4 regions of the Pseudoalteromonas sp. Ld19 genome follow, and region 1 is predicted to be linked to each of the others. Evidence: predicted binding sites of a transcription regulator. Region 1 holds the regulator's gene; each other region holds the start of a gene.

Region 1 (3,827 bases):
CCTTAGGAAGGTTTCGTACATCAATGCTCACTGCGATTTTATCGTAGTTATCAGAAACGCTGCGTACTAAAGAAGGTAAAAGATTTAACGGAATGTTATCTACGCAATAATAACCTAAATCTTCAACAACGCGTAAAGCAACCGACTTACCAGAACCTGATCGGCCACTTATGATAATTAGCTCCATTTATCACCCTTTATATTAATTACGATTGCTTAACAATAACTTGATACAGTTCGGTATCCGTTTTTGCACTGCGCAATTGCTTACAAAATTCTTTGTCGTTAAGTTTATCAGCAATGGTTGCCAGAGTCTTTAAGTGCTGCTGGTTATCACCATCTGGTACGATGAGTGCAACAAAAATATCAACGGGACGATTATCAATTGCATCAAAGCTAATAGGTGTTTCACTAACGAGTACTAAGGCTAAGGGCTCTTGTGCACCGCTCATGCGCCCGTGAGGGATCGCTATGCCTCTACCTATACCAGTACTGCCTAGCTTTTCTCTACTTAGTAAAGCGCTAAGAATATCTTGTTGAGAAAGGTACGGAAGCTTATCGTGAGCAAGTTCGCTGATAAACTCTAAAATTCTTTTTTTGCTATTAAAAAGGACCGCAGCTTTGCTGCAGTCCTGGCATATAAGTGAGCTTAATTTCATCATATTAGTGTCGAGCAAGCTTCTCTTTGTGTTTAATTACTTGGCGATCGAGCTTATCAATCAACGAATCGATGGCAGCGTACATGTCTTGATGCTCAGTTGAGGCAAATAACTCAGCACCACTTACATGTATTGTTGCTTCTGCTTTTTGGCTTAGTTTTTCTACATCAAGAATGACATGAACATTATTAATATGATCAGAGTGTCTTTCTAGCTTCGCAAATTTGGTATTTATATAGTCTCTTAGTGAATCAGTTAATTCTACGTGACGACCAGTTAAGTTTAGTTGCATAAGCATTACCCTCTTTGTTTGCGTCTTAAATCAGACTTTTTCGCTGATTTGACGGTGGAATAGCCAGAGATTCGCGATATTTTGCGATTGTACGTCTCGCTACTTTAATTCCTTGCTCAGCCAATATATCCGCTATTTTGCTATCACTCAATGGTTTTGCTGAGTTTTCTGCAGCGATTAATTTTCTGATAAGTGCACGTATTGCTGTAGATGAGCATTCACCGCCATTTTCGGTACTTACATGACTTGAGAAAAAGTATTTAAGCTCAAATATCCCCCGAGGTGTATGCATATACTTTTGAGTGGTTACACGCGAAATAGTTGATTCGTGCATTTCCACCATTTCAGCAACATCATTTAAAACCATAGGTTTCATGGCCTCAGGACCATGTTCAAAAAAGCCTTGCTGCTGCTTAACAATACAGTTAGTTACTTTTAATAATGTATCGTTTCTACTTTCTAAGCTTTTAATAAACCATTTAGCTTCTTGTAAATGCGAGCGTATAAACTGGCTATCACCGCTTGATTTAACAGTGCGAGACATCGCAGCATATTGGCTGTTTACGCGAATTTTTGGCATGCTATCTGGATTTAGTTCAACAACCCAGCGGCCTTTAATTTTTTTCACTGACACATCAGGAATTACATACTCAGACTCTTCCCTAACAATAGTATCTGCAGGCTTTGGGTTTAGCGTATGGATGAGTGTCATTACTTCTTTAAGCTCTTCTTCTTTGAGCTTCGTTTTTTTCATTAATGTACGATAGTCGCGAGCTGCTAATAAGTCTATGTGCTCGGTTAAAATCATTTTTGTTTCATTAATATAGGGTGTTTCTTTATCAAACTGATTAAGCTGAATGCACAAACACTCTTGTAAACTACGCGCTGCTATACCGACCGGATCAAATAATTGAATGCGTTTTAAAACAGCTTCTATTTCATCAAGTTCAACTTCATTATCATCTTCGTTTTCTTGGTTGAAGCTTTCGAGAATCTCTTCACAACTTAGTGTTAAAATGCCTGAATCATCTACGGCTTCCACAATAGCAATCGCAATCGCTTCATCAGTAGGGCTAAATGGCGTTAGTTGAAGTTGCCACATTAAATACTCGTGGAGCGTTTCCGTTGATGCACCTTGGTATATAGACTCGTCTTCAGGCATTGGACCTGATGAAGAGGCTGGAGCTGCACTCATGTACTCGTCCCAGCTAACATCCATCGCCATGTCGTCACTTACCGTATCTTTAGCAAGTGCTTCGCCGCTGTCTTGTTCGTATTCGCTTGGAGCATCGTCGGCAGATGCGCTAACAGTTATATCATCGGTGTCTGATTTTTGTTCATTTTTACCTGCAGCGTCTTCAGAATAGTCTTGCTCCTCAACCTCTAAAAGTGGGTTGCTGTCGAGCGCTTCTTGTATTTCTTGCTGGAGATCCAATGTACTGAGTTGCAACAAACGAATAGCTTGTTGCAATTGTGGAGTCATTGTAAGTTGCTGGCCCATGCGCAGCTGTAGTGATTGCCTCATGTATCTCTAACAATCCTTTTATGTTGTTATAATTAATACTAGCAGATGCTTAAAGACATGGCGTAAATGTTACAGCCTAAATTGCTCGCCTAAGTAAACATCGCGTACTGTTTTGTCATTTAATACGTGTTCTGGAGTACCTGATGCAATCAGCTCCCCATGAGAAACAATGTAGGCTTTTTCGCAAACATCAAGGGTTTCTCTTACGTTATGATCGGTAATTAACACACCAATCCCACGATTTTTAAGATGTTCTATGATTTTTTTTATATCAAGTACAGAGATTGGGTCAACGCCCGCAAACGGTTCATCTAATAATATAAACTTGGGATCAGCCGCTAATGCGCGGGCTATCTCTACGCGGCGACGTTCACCACCCGATAACGCCATACCTTGGCTGTCACGGATATGTTGAATATTAAATTCGTCTAATAAATTATTTAGCGTATCTTCTCTTTGCTGCTTCTTAAGCTCTTTACGTGTTTCTAAAATTGCCATTAAGTTTTGATAAACAGTTAGCTTTCTAAAAATTGAAGACTCTTGTGGTAAGTAGCCTATGCCTAATCTAGCACGACTGTGCATAGGTAAAAGAGTAATATCGTTATCGTCGATAGATATTTTTCCTTTATCGCTAGGTACTAAGCCCACAATCATATAAAACGTGGTGGTTTTACCTGCGCCATTTGGGCCAAGTAAGCCAACAATACTGCCAGCTTTAACTTCAAGGCCGACGTTTTTTACAACTTCACGGCCTTTATAGCTTTTGGCTAATAGTTCTGCTTTTAATGTGCTCATGGTTGGCCTTTGTCGCTTGTTTTACTTTTTTTAGCTTCAATAGGCACTAAAATTGTGTGAACGCGATCCGTTGAATTTTCATCTTTTTCAGCGCTAATTAATTGCTGTTCTATATCGTAAGTAATACTTTTTGCATTTATTTTTTGCCCCGCTTGCGATACTTGTGCATTACCAACAAGCGTTAAAAAACGCTTAGATACATCGTAACGCACTTCATCAGCACTGGCGCTCATAGTCGTGCCGTCGGGTTGTTTTTCTTCAAAATGTGCCGGACTGCCTGTGGCAATTAATAGCTGCTTATTATCACCGAGCTCTTCGCGTTTGTGTACTTCTAAACGGTCGGCGGTAATACGGCGATTTCCATGAATAATTTCAACGTTTTTCTCGAAAATACCCACATTGGCTTTTAATTGGCCTTCTTGTTTATCGGCACTTATTGAGATTTGGTTGGCAGCCGGTTGAGTCGACTGCTCTGCTGCATTACTGTTAAATGCTAATAAAAACGTTGGGATAATAAGTATTTTTGAAAATTTATTGGTCATAATATATGGTTCGC
Region 2 (3,827 bases), on a different contig from region 1:
GGCTTGCTTTAGTTTGCTTTTGCCAATTCGTACAGCATCTAAATTAGAGGAATCATTATGAGTAACACTATTTTAGTTGTAGAAGATGATGCAGGGCTACGAGAAGCCTTAATTGATACACTTGAAATGTCAGGTATTGACTGCGTAGCAGCGAATAGCGCTGAGCAAGCTATGTTATTACTAAAAAAAGAGTCGTTTTCATTAGTGGTGAGTGATGTACAAATGGGCGCAATGAGCGGCCTAGATTTACTTCGCAGTATAAAATTAAATCATCCAGACTTACCTGTTTTAATGATGACAGCTTATGCCACAATTGATGATGCCGTGGAAGCAATGCGCTTAGGGGCTATTGATTACATGGCGAAACCATTTGCACCAGAGGTGCTATTGAACATGGTGAGTCGCTATTTACCCGAAAAACCAAAAGAGACAGACGGTCCTATCGTTGCCGATCCAAGCAGTATTCAGCTATTAGAGCTTGCAAGTAAAGTTGCACGTTCTGAAGCCAGTGTCATGGTGCTTGGACCAAGCGGGTCTGGTAAAGAGGTTTTAGCACGTTATATTCACGATAAATCAAATCGTTGTAATGAACCATTTGTTGCTATTAACTGTGCAGCTATTCCTGAAAATATGCTTGAAGCCACTTTGTTTGGTTACGAAAAGGGCGCATTTACAGGTGCAATCCAGGCGTGTCCAGGAAAATTTGAACAAGCTCAAGGTGGTACGATTTTACTTGATGAAATAACCGAAATGGATTTAGCTTTACAAGCTAAACTACTGCGCGTGTTACAAGAGCGTGAAGTTGAGCGTTTAGGCGGTCGTAAAACAATTCAGCTTGATGTGCGAGTATTGGCAACCAGTAACCGCGATTTAAAAGAAGTGGTTGCTAAAAATCAATTTAGAGAAGATCTATATTATCGCCTCAATGTTTTTCCATTAATGTGGAGACCATTGTGTCAGCGCCCAGGTGATATTATTATATTAGCAAAGCATTTAATTGAACGTCATATAACTAAAAGCAAAGAGCCGATGGCTTATTTGGATAAAGTAGCTGAAGAAAAACTACTGGCCCATACCTGGCCTGGTAATGTTCGCGAACTTGATAACGTGATTCAGCGTGCACTTATATTACGAACAGGCGACACCATAAACGAACATGCTATTTTTATTGAAAATTTAGCACCGAGTAATTTTATTATGGACGCTACATCTACATCCGTCCTAGAAGCTGAAAAAGCATCAGAGATTTCAACAGAAAATAAAGAAAAAAGCACGTTAAGTTCAGCTTATTATGATAAGCAAAACGATGATAAAAAAAATATAACAGCTGATCAGCCAAAGCATGATTTACTCGCCGCTGAGACCGGAAGTTATAAAGATGAGCTTAAAGATAAAGAGCATCGTATCATTTTAGAAACACTTGCACGCTGCCAAGGTAAACGAAAAGATGTGGCAGAGACGCTGGGTATTAGCCCTCGTACTTTACGGTATAAATTAGCGCAAATGCGTGATCTAGGTATTTCTCTTCCAGCATAACCTTTCTTAAACCCTAAATTCAAGCCGTTGAATTTAGGGTTGTCAAAACTATGACTCACCAAATTCCACCTAACTCTTTGTATTTTAACTTTAATTTATTTGGCATGTTTTATGCTTTATTGACTGTAATAGTAAACTGCATTGTCAGAGATAAATTATGAAAATTCAAAATAGCGCTGTATTTCAAGAAATGCAATCAATGGCCCTAGAAGCTGGCCGTAATGATCAACTTAATAAAATACCTACTCAGGTAAACTCTACATCTTCTGCACAATTTGGTGATATGTTGAGTAATGCGCTAAATACAGTGCATGAGCTACAACAAGACACAAGTAAAAAAGTAAAAGCAGTTGAAATGGGCGACCGAAGTGTATCACTCGCTGAGGCAATGATTGCTTCTCAAAAGTCTTCAGTTGCATTTGAAGCGACGGTACAAGTTCGTAATAAACTTGTTGAAGCTTACAAAGAAATTATGAATATGCCTGTTTAACTAGGTAGTGGAGAATAATTGTGGCGCAATCTAATCAATCTACAGATCTGGCACTCGCTGATGGCGATATCGGTATCGACCAAAGTGATAGTGATGATCAACAAGAACAAAAGTCGGGCTATTTAAGTGCTTTAAATGGTGTTGATATATTACGCCAAGTAACACTTGTTATTGCACTGGCCATTTGTTTGGCTATCGCGATATTTATCATTATTTGGGCTCGTCAGCCAGATATGCGCCCGCTTGGTAAAATGCAAACTGAAGAGCTTATTCAAACGCTTGATTTTTTAGATGCGCAAAAAATTGATTATCAACTTGATGGTAATGTGGTGTCAGTTGATGAAACTGAATACCAAAATATTAAATTGCTAATGACTCGAGAAGGCCTAGAGCAAGGTCCGACTTCAGGTTCAGATATTATAATGCAAGATATGGGCTTTGGTGTAAGCCAACGTCTTGAACGAGAGCGTTTAAAGCATGGTCGCGAACAGCAATTAGCACGCACAATCGAAGAACTTAATAACATTACTCGCGCTAAAGTATTGTTAGCTATTCCAAAAGAAAATGTATTTGCTCGCAGAGAAAAAAAGCCCTCAGCTACCGTTGTATTAACACTAAAGCGTGGACGTTCACTCGATAGAGAAGAAGTCGATTCAGTTGTAGACATGATTGCTTCTGCAGTACAAGGCTTAGAGCCCTCACGTGTGACAGTTACAGATCAAAATGGTCGCTTATTAAATTCAGGTTCGCAAAACTTATTGGCAGCACGCTCGCGTAAAGAATACGATTTAGAGAGAAAGCGTGAACAAGAATACCTTGAAAAAATAGACAGTATTTTAATTCCAATCGTCGGGCTTGCAAACTATACGGCGCAAGTTGATTTGAGTATGGACTTTAGTGCGGTCGAAGAAACGCAAAAGCGTTACAATCCAGATTTACCCGCAGTGCGAAGTGAAACCACGTTTGAAGAAAATAATATTGGTGGTTTAGCTATCGGTATTCCAGGTGCACTGACCAATCAACCACCAGTTAATTCCGATATTCCTGAATCCGTGACTGAAGGTGGTGCCGGTACAGCAAGCTCACCAAGTCGCAGCCATAAAGAAGCAACGCGTAACTATGAACTTGATACGACTATTTCACACAGACGCCAACAAACAGGTGTTATACGCCGTATAAGTGTATCGGTTGCGGTTGATTATATAGCAAAAGTGGGTGAAAACGGTGAAACAACCATGACACCACGCTCTGTAGAAGCATTGTCAAATATTCGACGCTTATTACAAGGTGGTGTAGGCTTTGATATGCAACGTGGTGATGCACTGGAAGTGGTTACTGTTCCTTTTGTTCGTGAAGAAAGCGGTTTAAATCTTGAGTTGCCAATTTGGGAGCAGGATTGGTTCTTGAAAATGGTTCGCCTAGGGCTGGGTGCCTTGGTTATTATTGTACTAATCATGGCTGTCGTTAAACCAATGCTTAAGCGCCTAATTTATCCAGACGACACGTTAGAGGATTACGATGACGATGCACTCAGTTCAGGTGTTGATATTGGCGACAGTACGCTAGATATGCTAAATAAAGACTTTGATTCTGCTTCAATTGGTTTCTCAAGCGATGGTACACTACAGTTACCAGACCTGCATGGTGACGAAGACTTACTTAAAGCGATTCGTGCCCTTGTTGCCAATGAACCAGAACTATCATCACAAGTAGTGAAAGCGTGGTTAACAGAAGATGACTGATCAAGAACAAAAACAACTACCAGCAGCATTTGATGTTGATAAGCTAGATGGTGTAGATA
Region 3 (3,827 bases), 310 kb from region 1:
ATGAAGTCAATTAATAGCCGATACTTCTGATGAAAAGGTTCTTTTTAAATTTGAGAATAAGAAAACTGAAGGCTATAAATTTGAAGCTTTAAGTATTTGTCGTTGGTCTGATGATTTTTGAAGTAGTGGAACAAAATGCTTACTTTGACCTTTCAGAAATTGAAATGGGTGATAAGTAGTTATACAAAATTAGTTATAGCCTCTGCAAAGTATGCATTTACAAAGGTGATTCGCTTTATAATTGCATTTCTGGATAGGCTTGTTTGTTTTCGCCACCCGTTAAGCGCTGCATCAATCGACGTTGGCTTGAGAGTAATTGCCCAGAACGTTCGTTCATCATTTTGCATGTTTTCGTTTTTATTTCTAGTTCTTGCAATAATTTGGTGGTGATTGCATTTACATCACTAGGGAGTTTACTTCTTAATTGAGTTAGTCCTTCCTTACCACTAGGTAAGCCTAAACTCACTAAAAATGCATCACGCTTAGCATGCGAATCATTGAGACTATCTAAAAGCTTCAGCATTTTAATATTATGTTCTTCAAGCTGTATGTCGCGCTGGCTTAATAATACGTACTGAGACTCAAGAAATACAATTAATGCATCGAGCTTTTTAATGTCGTTTTTTAGGCTAACTATATATTCTTTTAACGTGCTTATGGTCATTATTTATGTAGCTCAACAAGGGCATTAACGGTTGCATCAATATCTATTTGAAATTCACCATTAGCGATTGCGGCTTTAACTTTAGCAACCATTTCCATATCTACATCAGGCTGAGATGATAGGCTTTCAAATGTAGAGTCTATAGATTTACTAAGCGCACTGACTTCACTGGTGTTTTTTTCAGGAGCGTGATTAGGTTTTTGCTCTTGTGTGCTTGGCGTTGCAGAGCGAGAAGTTAACTTCTGGCTTTGTTCAACGTGTAAAGCGGGTGCATTTGTTATATTCATACTGGGTTACTCATCATATTTAAAATTGTTCATACCTGCATAAATATAGGTAGCGACCAATAATACTTTTAACTTAACTTTTTTATTAATAATTTTTAAAAAATAGCTTCTACAACTCTCTTGTCAATTACTTTGCCTTGAACAACTTTGTTTGAAGATAGATTTTTAACATTGATGATTTCGCCAAACTGCCCATCTTGTAGTGCAACAGCTTTTACATTAGCTGAAAAACTAGCGGTATTTACTTGTAATAAAATAAACTCGTCTTTGTTTACTAAATACATATTCTCTAAATGGCGGCGCGAAATAATATCATCTTTTTTTATTTCTCGCTTTACCGTCATGCCAACTAATGGTTTTATTTTTGCTTCTGTTGAATGTAAGTGTTTACTTACATCTGCGCTTTTGTAGTGTAAAAGATCAGCGGTAAGTAACTCGCCCCTGCTTAGGTTTCTTTTAGCTGCAACAAGATCAATCCATAAATTTACTTTAGCGCTTGCTCTAAACTTCCATTTTGGTGATTCACATTGGACTGTAAGGCTAATTCGCCCCGCAGGCGGGTCTTCTTTTTTTGAACGGCTAATTAGCACGTTTTCACAATTTAAATCAGTACTCCCTTTTGGAATGAAGAGCTTAATTTTTTGTTGTTGTTTATTTGAGCCGATTGATGCGAGATAAGAATCAATTTCTTTTTGTAGGTAGGTATGTATCTGCTTATCGAAATTAATGTTACTTGCCACACTTTGCTGCGTACTAAAAAAAACAAGTATAAAAAACATACGGAAAAAAACATACTTCCCTTGAGGAAGTTTAGCTTCCGCTTTGTATTGGCGGATGAGATTGTTTTTTATATAAGTCATTGATTCCTAATTTTTTATAAAGTTGGCATAAAGGTTGTAGTAGGAGCTGCAACAGGTAGAAGTATGCGAATGTGTGAGCATACAAGAATCAAAAAGTAGAGGCAACATGGAACTATTTGATAAGGCGTTAGGCGTTCATCCATTTTCAATGCAGCTAAGGCTAGATCGTGCCGAAATAATAGCAAGTAATTTGGCAAATGTAGACACACCGGGATTTAAGTCTCGAGATGTTGATTATCGTCAAATTATGAATGACGTTTCATCAAGTATTTCACAAAATCGAAATGTTGACTTTATGGGTACTCAGGCAGAACAACTAAAATACCGTGTACCTTATCAACCATCAAGTGACGGGAATACGGTTGAGCTTAATATTGAACAAGCAAAGTTTGCAAATAACAGCATGGACTTTCAAACCAGCATGACTTTTTTAAATATGAAAATAAATGGTTTGTATAAAGTTATTAAAGGAGATGTGTAATGTCTTTTAACTCAATTTACGATGCAAGCGGCAGCGCAATGCGTGCTCAGGTTATTCGTCTTGATACGATTGCTTCTAACTTAGCAAATGCCGATACGGCAGCAGGCTCAGAAGCCGACGCATATAAAGCGCTTAAACCCGTATTTTCGGCTCTATATAAACAAACACAAGATGGTCAATCTATTTCAGCGTCAGTTGATATTTTGGGTATTACCGAATCTAACCGAACGGTTGAACAGCGTTATGAGCCAAATAACCCTATTGCGAACGGTGATGGTTATGTTTTTTATTCTAATGTGAACGTGCTTGAAGAAATGGCCGATATGATGTCAGCAAGTCGTAGCTACCAAACGTCTGTTGAGGTAATGGGGCGCGTTAATAGTATGCAGCAAAGTATTCTAAAATTAGGACAATAATAAAATGCAAGTGAATACAACCAATCAAAATGCGCAAGATGCTGTTAATAGCAAAACTAACATTTCAGGTAATAGTTCATCTGCAGAAATGTCGACGATGTTTTTAGAACTTCTTGTTGCTCAAATTAGTAATCAAAATCCATTAGAACCAATGGATGGTACGGCTTATGTAAGCCAGCTCGCTGAGTTTTCAAATGTTGAATCACTACAAGGTATTAGACAAAACACCAGCACAGGGCTCGATTATATGAGCAGTTTAACTGTGCTTGAAGCAACGGGCATGGTTGGTCAGTCTGTTGATGTTAAAGCAAACAGTGTGGCGTTAGAGCAAGACGGTACTGTTGCAGGGTTAGTTAATTTAGATACACCAGCAGATTCGGTTACTGTTCAGTTATACAACCAAAATGGTGAGCTAATAGAAGAGAAAAACCTGCCATATTCTGGCGTGGGTGCACTTCGTTTTGCGTTTGATAACCAAGACGCAGGTGGATACGCTGTTAGGGCTTATGCAACAACATCAGGCATTCCAAAGCAGCTCGATACATGGCTAAGTGGGAATGTTGAGCGAGTATCGGTTGGTAAAACACCAGAAGATATTTTATTACAAGTTGATGGTTTGGGTAATTTTGGTCTCACTGAAATTAATCAACTGGCATAAGTAAAACTAAAAAAGGAATAAACAATATGTCTATGTTCAATATAGGTCTTAGTGGCCTTAAAAGTACACAAACCGGCTTAGAAGTAACAAGTAATAACATCGCAAACTCTGGCACTGCAGGATATAAAAATAATACGGCCGAGTTTGCTGCTGTTTACAACGGTGGTCAGCGTGGTGGTGTTAAAGTTGCTAATATTAAAGAAGATTTTGTAACGGGCGGTGAAATTGTTCGTACTGGTAATGCACTTGATATTGCAATTGATGGGCAAGGCTTTTTTGCAATATCAGAAAATGGTCGCACGGCTTATACCCAAGCAGGTCAATTTACGCTAGATAATAATCTGAATATCGTCAATGCGAATGGCTCCACATTGCAAGGGTTTGGCGTATCTGAAGCCGCAGGTGGAGAGACGACAATTGTATCGGGTGTTTTAACCGATTTAAAAATTGAAGCGTCTAAT
Region 4 (3,827 bases), on a different contig from region 1:
ATCCCATTTCCAATTCGTACGCTTGACTTTGGTATTAAAGGCGGCGAAAAGCTCGATGCCATGATAAGCGATAAAATAAGGCAGCAGTCATCAACTAAAGACAGTAGCGATGGTGCTGACTCTAACCAAAGTGAATAACTTAGTGAACCCATTAACTAAAAGTATTGGGAAATAGTTACTTACGAGCAGCGCGTTTTTACATGGTAAAAAACGCGCTTTTTTTGGTATTTAATTTGTTTTAATTTTTTAATGCGCTAATTTTAAATTAACTATTACTTATTAAGTGCTCATAAATGTCAAATTCAAAAAATAATTTATTTTTAAAAATTAGTCACTGGAGTTTGAAAACTAAATTAACTTTGATTTTTTTATTCGTTGGAATTTTACCGGCACTAATAACGACCACCATTTCTACATTACAATCTAAGTCGCGCGTTGAGCATAATATATCGCAATCGCTTGAAGCAATTAACCAAATTAAACGCACTCAAATTGAGGATTATTTTAAGCAAAAAACGGCTGATATTGAATTATTGGCTATGATTATTCCGCAAATTAATAAAGACAGTTACGACAGCTTTTTCAGCGAATACATTAAAAAATATGGCTATTACGATCTGTTTTTAATTGATGATGAAGGATTAATCTATTATACCCAAGCAAAAGAATCAGATTACCAAACGAATATTTTAAATGGAAAATACGCGAGTTCAAATTTAGGGACGCTTATTCAGGAAGTTAAACTTTCAAAACGTTTTGGTATTGTTGACTACAAACCTTACGCCCCAAGTAATGACGAGCCCGCAGCGTTTATTGCAATACCAGTACAGAATAGTGAAATTATAGTTGCGTTGCAGCTCTCCAGTGAAGGTACTAATCAAATAATGGGAGTACGTGATGGCATGGGTAAAACGGGAGAAAGTTATCTCGTTGGCGAAGATAAGTTAATGCGTTCTGATTCGTACCTTGATCCAGAGGGGCACTCTTTAAAAGCAAGCTTTGCAGGTAACGTGAAAAACAATGGTGTTAATACTGACGCTGTTAATTTTGCATTGAATGGCCAGCAAGGCACTAACCTAATTAAAGATTATAATGGTAACAATGTGTTGTCTGCTTATAACAGTATAAAAATTGGCAATTTTAACTGGCTTATATTAAGCGAGATAGATGAATCAGAAGCTTTTGAATCGGTTAATCAAGGTATAATTTTTAGTACGATACTTATTGTGGGGGCTGCAATTATTGTTATTTTCATAGGAGTTTTCTTTTCCCGAAAAATAGCAAATCCAATTATTGTTGCTTCTTTATTTGCTGAGAAAGTCGCATCAGGTGATCTAAGCAGTAATATTAAAGTACATGCCCACGACGAAGTCGGCATGTTACAAGTAGCGTTACACACTATGTTAGAAAACCTACGTAAAATGATCAGTGAGTTATCTAATGTTGCACTTCAGCAAGGCAGTACTGCTACAGAGCTTGCTTCTGTGACTGAGCAAACTAGCTTGGCAGTGACAGAGCAGCAAGCGCAAACTATACAAGTTGTTGCTGCTACAACCGAAATGAGTGCAACGATAAAAGAAATCGCGAGTACAACGTCTAACGCATCTCTACTTTGTGAAAATATTCAAACTATGGCCCGAGAAGGCTCTGAAAATAACGATAGTACTTATAATGCGCTTGTCTCTTTAGGTGAAGCAACGCAAGCCACGGCGCAAGAGGTGACCAATCTACGTCATAATTCGGAGAAAATAGTTAACGTATTAAGCGTGATTAAAAAAATAGCAGATCAAACCAATTTACTCGCCTTAAATGCTGCCATTGAAGCTGCACGAGCAGGTGAACAAGGGCGAGGTTTCGCAGTTGTTGCTGATGAAGTACGTAGCCTTGCGAAGTCGACTCAAGAATCAACTATGGAAATTGAAGTTATCATTGAAGCCGTTGTTAATGCGAGTAATGCAGCAGTAAAAACGATGACGACAAATGTTGATCATACAACCCAAGTTCAGGAAATCGCGAGTAAAGCTAATCTGATTAATAACAAAGTAGCAAAAGAAGTGGATGGGATTTTTGATATGGTTGTTCAAATTGCAGCCGCTTCAGAAGAGCAGACCACCACGATAGATGAAATAGCACGAAATATTGAAGCTATAAATATGGGGATATCTGAAACGGAGCAAGCGGTTAGAGATATTGCAGAATCTAGCAGTGAGCTATCTCGTATGGCGAGTAATTTAAATGATGAAACTCAGAAATTTACTCTATGATAGCAATACATTAGCTATGAAAGTTACAACTAAGCGCTACAAAAAACAAAGTAGGTGAGTCAATAACAGCCATGCTTGAGGCTATAAACTAGGTGAACGTATTTTTAATATTAGAGAGTGCGTTTATGTATATACATATTGGAGATAAGCGTTGTAGTTAAAATGTTATATCTCCTTTAAAGGTGTCTGAAATATTTGATAATTTTTTTGTAACGGCTAACCGCTCAAAAATTTTCGCTCTGAAATTATATAACACTGATTTTGTTACGAATAATTTTTACTCCATCCATATTTTCTAAAAACTTTTGAGCCAACGCACGCTGAAAACCAGTTTGTGCTGTGCCGTATAAATCTACCTCACCATCTTTTACCTGCACACGAATATTGTTAAGTACAAAATTAGGGTTAGTACGTAGCGTGTTAGTAATGGTTTGTTGTAAGTTAGGCACAGTTGCTACACTGCTCACTACCGCTAAACTTGTTGCAGCACTTACTTTCGTAGCGCAAGCTAATAAAAATAAACAACAAAATGATATTAAAGCGATAGTTGATTTAAAGCGGTTCATAACTTAATCCTTACATTACGGTTAGATAGTGTAGCCACAATATGGAAATTCCATCGGCTGAGTTATCGTTGTAAATACAATTTCGATGCCAAGATTAATGTACTGAAATATAAGGGGATTTTATTAAGTGGGAATTCAGGTGGGCAAAAATTACATTTAAATGAGTATGAGTTACATGCTTTGATTACAATTGTTACAGGTACAAGCTTTGCAGGTACTAGGCTTTTGAAGACAAGCTTTATTGCTCACGGATTTTTTTACTAAAGTTTTGTGTAAATATGGCTTATAAAATTTAATGGATTATTTATATGGCGCATAATTACCGTGAGCTTTTAGCCTATATAGGTTGGGGAAATAAAAAGGTCACAATTGAGCTAATTAAGCTTACTAAAAATGGGCATTCATATTACTTTAAAGATGAGCTATGGCAGCGAAATTTAAGAGGACTTGGTGACCATCGCTGCACCTCTGCATCAGGGGAAAAGTTAGAAATAGCTATACTTAATCGAAATCGTACACCTTACTGGGTTGAATCAGATAAAGTAATTATAGCTGAGTCAGCAGCTGAGCGTTTTGAACAGTGGACAAAAGGTACATTATAACAGTTGAGCTGGGCGCATTAAAAAGCCGACAAAAGCCGGCTTAGTATAAAAATGTTTTAGGTTACTTTTTCTTTTTAACCTTGGCCTTTTTCTTAGCTTTCATTTTTACTGGATCTTTACGCTTTTTAGCTGGTGGCTTCGCTTCTTTATGCTGTGGTTCAACACCTTTAATTACACGGCGTTTTAATTTTTGCTCAACGTAGCGCTCTACTTTATATAAAATACCAATGTCGTGTGCTTCAACTAACGATATTGCTATCCCTTTTTTACCAGCACGACCGGTACGGCCAATACGGTGTACGTATACGTCAGCGGTACGTGGCATATCAAAGTTAATAACATGGCTGATGTCAGATACGTCAATTCCACGTGCAGCTACGTCGGTAGCAATTAAT

What was found. The regulator sigma-54, encoded in region 1, starts transcription at its own class of promoters, with help from an activator protein. The targets are predictions, from matches to a motif close to GTTGGCACGNNNNTNGNNT.
Region 2: a site for sigma-54 is predicted at 1,635-1,653, ahead of fliE (flagellar hook-basal body complex protein FliE). Genes of this name have one in related genera too.
Region 3: a site for sigma-54 is predicted at 1,833-1,851, ahead of flgB (flagellar basal body rod protein FlgB). Genes of this name have one in related genera too.
Region 4: a site for sigma-54 is predicted at 2,905-2,923, ahead of ACJJVZ_RS17305 (BON domain-containing protein). Genes of this name have one in related genera too.

What each region holds. Positions count from the first base shown of each region.
Region 1 is NZ_JBISHA010000017.1:257,538-261,364, forward strand. Features, by position in the region: gene rapZ (RNase adapter RapZ) at 1-187, opposite strand, end outside; gene ptsN (PTS IIA-like nitrogen regulatory protein PtsN) at 207-659, opposite strand; gene hpf (ribosome hibernation promoting factor) at 664-951, opposite strand; gene ACJJVZ_RS06325 (RNA polymerase factor sigma-54) at 977-2,476, opposite strand; gene lptB (LPS export ABC transporter ATP-binding protein) at 2,546-3,271, opposite strand; gene lptA (lipopolysaccharide transport periplasmic protein LptA) at 3,268-3,813, opposite strand; gene lptC (LPS export ABC transporter periplasmic protein LptC) at 3,803-3,827, opposite strand, start outside.
Region 2 is NZ_JBISHA010000021.1:706,937-710,763, reverse strand. Features, by position in the region: gene ACJJVZ_RS15250 (sensor histidine kinase) at 1-61, shown strand, start outside; gene ACJJVZ_RS15245 (sigma-54-dependent transcriptional regulator) at 58-1,536, shown strand; gene fliE (flagellar hook-basal body complex protein FliE) at 1,694-2,026, shown strand; gene fliF (flagellar basal-body MS-ring/collar protein FliF) at 2,047-3,768, shown strand; gene fliG (flagellar motor switch protein FliG) at 3,761-3,827, shown strand, end outside.
Region 3 is NZ_JBISHA010000017.1:570,261-574,087, forward strand. Features, by position in the region: gene ACJJVZ_RS07720 (DUF6795 domain-containing protein) at 1-4, shown strand, start outside; gene flgN (flagellar export chaperone FlgN) at 236-664, opposite strand; gene flgM (flagellar biosynthesis anti-sigma factor FlgM) at 664-951, opposite strand; gene flgA (flagellar basal body P-ring formation chaperone FlgA) at 1,047-1,811, opposite strand; gene flgB (flagellar basal body rod protein FlgB) at 1,918-2,292, shown strand; gene flgC (flagellar basal body rod protein FlgC) at 2,292-2,708, shown strand; gene ACJJVZ_RS07750 (flagellar hook assembly protein FlgD) at 2,713-3,366, shown strand; gene ACJJVZ_RS07755 (flagellar hook protein FlgE) at 3,393-3,827, shown strand, end outside.
Region 4 is NZ_JBISHA010000022.1:93,354-97,180, reverse strand. Features, by position in the region: gene ACJJVZ_RS17315 (mechanosensitive ion channel family protein) at 1-138, shown strand, start outside; gene ACJJVZ_RS17310 (methyl-accepting chemotaxis protein) at 294-2,264, shown strand; gene ACJJVZ_RS17305 (BON domain-containing protein) at 2,510-2,830, opposite strand; gene ACJJVZ_RS17300 (hypothetical protein) at 3,139-3,432, shown strand; gene srmB (ATP-dependent RNA helicase SrmB) at 3,494-3,827, opposite strand, start outside.